Regions from separate parts of the Streptomyces sp. MS06 genome, predicted to be linked through region 1. Evidence: riboswitches for the same ligand, from Rfam matches in the RefSeq annotation. Region 1 holds a riboswitch; the other holds the start of a gene.
What was found. Region 1 has a riboswitch for cobalamin ahead of ACL02U_RS19945 (HoxN/HupN/NixA family nickel/cobalt transporter). Riboswitches for the same ligand answer to the same signal wherever they lie in the genome.
Positions count from the first base shown of each region.

Region 2: another riboswitch for cobalamin. It lies ahead of ACL02U_RS03760 (cobalamin biosynthesis protein); the one in region 1 lies ahead of ACL02U_RS19945 (HoxN/HupN/NixA family nickel/cobalt transporter).

Region 1 is NZ_JBJZOJ010000035.1:56,716-60,434, forward strand. It holds gene ACL02U_RS19935 (hypothetical protein) at 1-118, opposite strand, end outside; gene ACL02U_RS19940 (nucleoside hydrolase) at 393-1,373, shown strand; gene ACL02U_RS19945 (HoxN/HupN/NixA family nickel/cobalt transporter) at 1,396-2,490, opposite strand; cobalamin riboswitch at 2,518-2,717, opposite strand; gene ACL02U_RS19950 (DUF6445 family protein) at 3,013-3,705, shown strand.
Region 2 is NZ_JBJZOJ010000004.1:160,199-163,917, forward strand. It holds gene ACL02U_RS03750 (inorganic phosphate transporter) at 388-1,617, shown strand; gene ACL02U_RS03755 (hypothetical protein) at 1,655-1,879, shown strand; cobalamin riboswitch at 2,017-2,161, shown strand; gene ACL02U_RS03760 (cobalamin biosynthesis protein) at 2,269-3,300, shown strand; gene ACL02U_RS03765 (cobyric acid synthase) at 3,297-3,719, shown strand, end outside.

The sequences.
Region 1 (3,719 bases):
CGGCGCTCTGCGGGTCGCCCATCTCCAGATAGGTGCCGGAGCACGCGGACACGGTGACGAGGGCGGCGGCGCAGAGGACCGGGGCGCGCAGGGCGCGGCGGAGCGCGGGTCGAGGCATGGCGGCTGTCCTTCAGGGGTCGGGCGCCGGAGCGTTCGGCAGTGTTCCGGGTGCGTCCTTCCAGGTCAGCAGCGTGATCGACGGCGCGCCAGTGTGCCGGTCCGTCCGGGTGAGCGGCGCCGGCCCGGAGGGTGCGGCCGCCGTCCGGTCCGGACGGTCGTGTGGGTGCGGCTTCGGGCGCGTGGTGGGCCGCGGGCCGCCCGCCCGTCGTGGGCCGTGCCGAGACGCGGGTACCGGGTCGGGCATACGGTCGGTGCGACGGAAGGAGTCCGCCGTGACCCGCGCGAGCAGCCCCCGGCAGCCGATCCCCGTGATCCTGGACTGCGACACCGGCGTCGATGACGCGCTCGCCCTGCTGTTCGCGCTGCGGCACCCGGGTGTCGACCTGCGCGCGGTGACCTGCGTGGCCGGCAACACCGACGTGGACGGCGTCGTCCGCAACACGCTGACGGTGCTGGAGCAGGCCGGCGCGCCCGACATCCCGGTCGCCCGGGGAGCCGAGCGGCCGCTGATCGAACCGGCCCGCTCCGCACGGCACGTGCACGGCCACGACGGCATGGGCGACCTGGAACTGCCCGACCCCACCCGGGCGCCCTGCGACGTGCCCGCGGTGGCCCTGCTGCGCCGCGAGATCCTCGCCTCGCCCCGACCGGTGACGCTGGTCCCGACGGCTCCGCTCACCAACATCGCCCTGCTGCTGCGCACCCATCCGGAAGTGGTCGGCAACATCGGCCGGATCGTGTTCATGGGCGGCGCGGTGGCCGCCGGGAACGCCACCCCGGTCGCCGAGTTCAACGTCTGGCACGACCCGGAGGCGGCGGCGATCCTGCTCACCGCCGGGGTGCCGATCACGATGTACGGACTGGACGTGTTCCAGCGCGTCGTCGTCCCCGGCGCGCAGGTGCGGCGTCTGCGGTCCGCCGCGGACCCCGCCGCCCGCCTGGCCGGTCGGCTCCTCGCGCACCGGCCGGCCGCACCCGAGGGCCACCGGGACCCGGAGGCCGGCGGGCTCGGCGACGCGGGTGCGGTCTGCGCCGTCGCCGACCCCGCCGGGCTGACCACCCGCCCGCTTCCGGTGGAGGTCTGCCTGGCCCCCGGCCCGGCCCGCGGGCAGACGGTCGTCGACCTGCGCGCACGCCCGGGGGAGTCGGAGGTCCACGGGGCGGGCGACGCCGCACCGCGGCCGGTGGACGTCGCCCTGGACGTGGACGTGGAGCGCTACGTCGCGCTGTACCTCGCCGCGGTCGGCGGCTGAGGCCCCGCCGGGGCGGCGGCCGTCAGTCGGGGTCCGCGGTGCGTACCGCCCACCGCTGCTCCACCCGCGCCAGCCGCCAGTACCCGAGAGCGACGGCCCACACGGTGACGAACAGGCCGACGACGAGGTAGCCGACGCGGTCCAGGTCCACCCCGGCTATCCAGCCGGTGACCCCGTCGCTCAGGTGGAACCGGTCGTGCAGGACGCCGACGAGTTCGATGCTGCCGATGAGGAGGGCGACCGCGATGGACAGACCGGTGATGGTGAGGTTGTAGAACACCTTGCGGACCGGGTGGGAGAACGCCCAGTGGTAGGCGACGTTCATGAACGTGCCGTCCAGGGTGTCGAACAGGCTCATCCCGGCGGCGAACAGCAGCGGCAGGCACAGCACGGCGTACCAGGGCAGTCCGGCGGCCGCGCCGGAGCCGGCCATCACCATCAGCGTCACCTCGGTGGCGGTGTCGAAGCCCAGGCCGAAGAGGAAGCCGAGCGGGAACATCTGTCCGGGCCGGGAGATCGAGCGGGTGAGCCCGCCGAGGATCCGGTTCATGAAACCGCGTGACTGCAGGTGCCGTTCCAGTTCCGCTTCGTCGTAGGTGCCCCTCCGCATGGCCCGGAACACGCGCAGGATCCCGGCCAGTGCGACGAGGTTCAGGGCGGCGATGAGGTAGAGGAACAGCCCGGAGACCGTCGTGCCCAGGAAGCCGAGCACCTGGTGGGTGCGGGAGCCCTCACTGGTGACGCGGCCGGCGAGCCGGGTGCCTCCGGCGATCAGCAGGGCGAGGACCACGACCACGCCCGAGTGGCCCAGGGCGAACCAGAAGCCCACCGACACCGGCCGTCTGCCGTCGGCCATCAGCTTGCGGGTGGTGTTGTCGATGGCGGCGATGTGGTCGGCGTCGAAGGCGTGCCGCATGCCGAGGGTGTAGGCGGTGACGCCGAGGCCGACTCCGAAGGCCCGGGAGCCGACCTCGTAGTGCCGGGGGACGACGAGGAGGAGCAGCACCCCGAAGGCGACGACGTGCAGGGCGGCGATCACGGCCATCAGCCCCGCCGTTCTGAGGACGTCCTCGCGCCGTCGGCGGAAGGCGGGCAGGCAGGGGTCGGGCAGGGTCATCCGGTCACGCTCCAGCACCTCGTGGATCAGTTCGTGAGATGCCGCGGCCGGTCTCCTGGCTGACGGGTCGAACGTTCGCGCCCCGCCTTCCCGGCCGCCTTCCGGCAGCCAGTGGCCGTCCCGCCCGCGTGCGCGCGGGACGTGGAGCGTGTACTCCCCGATCACAGTGGCGAGGGCCGCGCCGGACTGACACCGGCTTCCCGAACACCACGGCCTGCTCACGGTAGGCGTCCGCGGCGCCGGCTGCCCAGCCGCCCGGGCCGGGGGTCGGGAAGATCACATCGGTCCGGCAGGGGTTTTCCCCGGAGGGCGCCCGCTCTCCCGCCGCGCACGGCAGCGGTGGCGGCCGGGGCACCGGTCCGTGCGCACGCCCGTGCGCTGCGGGGAGTGGACGCCTCCGGGACGCCGAGGCCCAACACCGCTCCCCCCGAACGCCCTTGGCGAACAGTTGACCGTTTCACGACTGATTCCGAACGGATCGCTGGGCGAGTCGATACATCCCGCCGCCCTAGATTCGGCCGCATGTCCCCACGTCCCCCCCACCCCCCGCGGGTGCCCGCCGCCCTCCCCGTCCTTCCGTACCGCAAGCCGACCCCCGGCCGCGACTACTGGGTGCTGGACGACGTCCTGCCCGATGCGGACGCCGTCCGCGAGCGCTGCCTGGCCAGGGACGACTGGGCGCAGGGCTACCCGTACACCTCCGAGACCTGGCCGGGGCTGCGGACCATGCCCGGACTGGAACCCGGCGAACTCGGCCGGGTGGAAAGGCTGGTGCGCCGGGCGACCGGCGCCGAGCGCCTCTGGGTGCAGCAGGCGCCCGGCGGCGGCACGCTCAACCACAACTGCGTCCAGGTCGTCGGCGCGGGCGAGAGCGAGCCGCGCCCGCACACCGACTCGCGGGCACTGTGCCGCTACGCGGCCGTCCTCTACCTCAACCCGGACGTGCCCCGGGACTGCGGCACGAGCTTCTACCGCCAGTCCCTCCCGGGCGGCCGCCTCGGCGGCAACGTCGTCCGGGCCCCGCACACCAACCTCGTCGAGGCCCTCGGCACCCGCTTCGTGGCACCCGACGCCTTCGAGGAGGACGTACGCGTCCCCCACGCGCACAACAGGCTGCTCCTCTACCACGCCAACCTCGTGCACAGCGCGACCGGTTACCACGGCACGACGCTGGCGGACAAGCGCATGACGGCGGTGTTCTTCTGGATGGCGTGACCGCGGGACGCGGC
Region 2 (3,719 bases), on a different contig from region 1:
CCCGGCGCCGGTGCCCCGCGGCGCGTCGCGGCGCGGCGCGGCGCGGCGCGGTGCGTCGCGGCGCGGCGCGGCGCGTCGCGGCGCGGCGCGGTGCGTCGCGGTGCCCCGCGGCGCGTCGAAGAGCCGGTCGGCGGGGGCCGCCGGCGGGGCGGCGGGACGGTGCGGGCGACCGGGCTCCGGGGAGTGACGAGGATCTCCCCTTCGGCCCCTGCGGGCCGGACGTGCGGGCCGTGCGGGGGCACAGGCCTTGCGGCGTCCGGGCCGTCCCGCCGGAACGGGGCGGCGAACCCTTTCTGCGACACCCCCCATCCCATCCCAGTTCACCTTCCGTTCACCCAGGTTGCCTACGGTCAACCAGCCAATGACCTCGAACGAATGCCTGGGTAAATGGAAAGCTTCTCGCTGATCCTCGCGGTAGTGGTGGTAACCGCTCTCGCGTTCGATTTCACGAACGGTTTCCACGACACCGCGAACGCGATGGCCACGACCATTTCCACGGGCGCCATGAGGCCCAAGGTCGCGGTGGCCATGTCCGCCACGCTCAACCTGGTGGGCGCCTTCCTGTCCGTGGAGGTCGCCAACACGATCTCCAAGGGTCTTGTCGACGAAAGCGGCATCCGTCCCGAGGTCATCTTCGCCGCCCTGGTCGGCGCGATCCTCTGGAACCTGCTCACCTGGCTCGTCGGCCTGCCCTCCAGTTCCTCGCACGCCCTGATGGGCGGTCTGATCGGCGCCACGATCGCCACCGCGGGCACCGGCGCCGTCCACACCGGTGTCCTGGTCACCAAGGTGGTCATCCCGGCGGTCGCCGCCCCCCTCGTCGCGGGGGTCGCCGCACTGATCGCCGCCCGGTTCACCTACGTGGCCGGACGCTCCGGCGCCGACACCCGGGCCGCCCGGAAGGGCTACCGGACCGGCCAGATCGCCTCCGCCGGCCTGGTCTCGCTCGCCCACGGCACCGGCGACGCCCAGAAGACGATGGGCATCGTCACCCTCGCCCTCGTCACCGGCGGCGTCCTGGCCCCCGGCTCCAACCCGCCCACCTGGGTCATCCTCTCCGCGGGCCTGGCCATGGCACTGGGCACCTACATCGGCGGCTGGCGCATCATCCGCACCATGGGCAAGGGGCTCACCGAACTCCAGCCCCAGCAGGGCTTCGTCGCCCAGACCAGCGCCGCCACCGTGCTGCTGGCCTCCTCGCACCTCGGCTTCTCGCTCTCCACCACGCACGCCGTCACCGGCTCCGTGATGGGCGCCGGCCTGGGCCGCAAGGGCGGTGTGGTCCGCTGGTCCACCGCCACCCGGATGCTCGTCGCCTGGGTGCTCACCCTGCCGGCCGCCGCGCTCGTCGGCGCCGGCGCCGAGAAGGTGACCGAGATCGGCGACGCGGGCACCGCGGCCATCGCCGTCCTGCTGGTCGCCGCGAGCACCGCCATCTGGCTGGTCTCCCGCCGCCAGGTCGTCAACGCCGACAACGTCAACGACGTCGACGAGCCGGCCGGCGTGGTGACCACCGCCATCACCGCCGTCACGCCGCCGCCCACCGGTGCCGCCGCTACCGCCACCGCAGAGGCGGTCACGGCCGAGGCGGCCCCGAAGCCGTCGGCCGCGTTCTGAGCCAGAGCATCCAGGTCCCCCCGAAGGAAACGTCACCATGAGCATCGACTGGGCAGCACTCGGCTCCGTCTTCGGCGCCAGCCTCGCGCTCACCGTGGGCCTCGTCGCCCTGTTCACCCTCGGCATCGCCGGCCTCGCCAAGCGCGAGTCCGCCGCCGCCCAGGGCGGTTCGGGCGTCCTGCCCGCCGCCGGCGCCTACCTCTGCTTCGCCGCCTGCGCGGCGGCGGTGGCCTACGGCATCTACCTGATCGCCGGCGCCTGACGCGCCGTCCGACTCCGCCAAGGGGGCGGTACGCACCTCGCGTACCGCCCCCTTCGCGCGCCCGCGCACCCGCCCCGGTGTGTGGGCCTTCGCACAGTCCTCCATCCCAGGTCAAGAGCAAGTTGACGGCCGTGGAAGGCGCGTGGTGGACTTCGGGAGCCAAGTACACGCCAAGTACGGCGGCATGAGAGGAAGCCGGTGCGAATCCGGCGCGGTCCCGCCACTGTGACCGGGGTGACAGACCCCGGGAGCCAGGAACTCTCCCCGCCGGTCGAGTCGAGCCAGGGCGCGGACACCCTGAGTGAGGACGTATATCGCCATGCGCGGCTGCCGATCGAGGATCAGTCCCACCTGCGAAGCTCTCCCCGGCTCTCTGGCCGGCTGACCCGATGCGTGCCGAACGCGTCTTCGCGTACGGCGCCACCGCCGGCCTCCTCGGCGACCTGCTCCTCGGCGATCCGCGCCGCGGGCACCCGGTCGCCGTGTTCGGGCGGGCCGCGGCCGCCGTGGAACGCGCCCTGTGGCGCGACGACCGCGCCCGGGGCGCCCTGCACACCGCCGTCTGCGCGGGCGGCGCCGCCGCCCTGGGCGCCTGCGCGGCGCGCGCCGTGCGCCGCTCCCCCGCCGCCTCCCTGGCCCTGACCGCCGCCGCCACCTGGTCGGTGGTCGGCGGCACCACCCTCGCCCGGGAGGCCAGGGCGGTGGGCCGGGCGCTGGGCGCCGGGGACGTCGAAGCGGCCCGGGCCCGGCTGCCCCACCTGTGCGGCCGGGACCCGCAGGCCCTGGACGCCGACGGCATCGCCCGCGCCGTGGTCGAGTCCGTCGCCGAGAACACCTCCGACGCGGTCGTCGGCGCACTGGTGTGGGGTGCCGCCGCCGGAGTGCCGGGCCTGCTCGGCTTCCGGGCCGTCAACACCCTGGACGCGATGGTCGGTCACCGGTCCCCGCGCCACCTCCGCTACGGCTGGGCGTCCGCCCGCCTCGACGACCTCGCGGGGTGGCCCGGAGCCCGGCTGACGGCACTCCTCGCGGCGCTGGCCGGAGCCGATCCGCGTACCGCGGTGCGGGCCTGGCGGGCCGACGCCGCGCAGCACCCGAGCCCCAACGCGGGGCCGGTCGAGGCCTCCTTCGCCGGCGCACTCGGGGTGCGCCTGGGCGGGACGCTGTCCTACGGCGGCCGGGTGGAGCACCGCCCGGTGCTGCACCGCGGGGGCCGCCCGGTCCGGGTCGGCGACATCGAGCGGGCGGTACGGCTGTCCCGGCGGGTCGGATTCCTCGCGCTCGGCGTGTGCGCCGGCGCGCGGTTGCTGGCCGCGCGGTCGGCCGCGCCGTCGCCGGCGGGGACACGAGTGGCGCGGGTGGCAGGGGTGGTGCGGACGGCGCGGACGGCGCGACCGCTGGCGAAGGAGCGTACGCGATGAGCGGTGGCGGTCTGCTGGTCGCCGGAACCACCTCCGACGCCGGGAAGAGCGTCGTCACCGCGGGCATCTGCCGGTGGCTGGTGCGCCAGGGCGTCAAGGTGGCGCCGTTCAAGGCGCAGAACATGTCACTGAACTCGTTCGTGACGCGCGAGGGCGCGGAGATCGGGCGGGCGCAGGCCATGCAGGCGCAGGCGTGCCGGCTCGAACCCAGCGCGCTGATGAACCCGGTGCTGCTCAAGCCGGGCGGCGAGCAGAGCAGCCAGGTGGTGCTGCTCGGCAAGCCGGTCGGTGAACTGAGCGCCCGCGGCTACCACGGCGGACGGCAGCAGCGGCTGCTGGGCACCGTGCTGGACTGCCTCGCCGAACTCCGCGACGGCCACGACGCGGTGATCTGCGAGGGTGCCGGCTCGCCCGCCGAG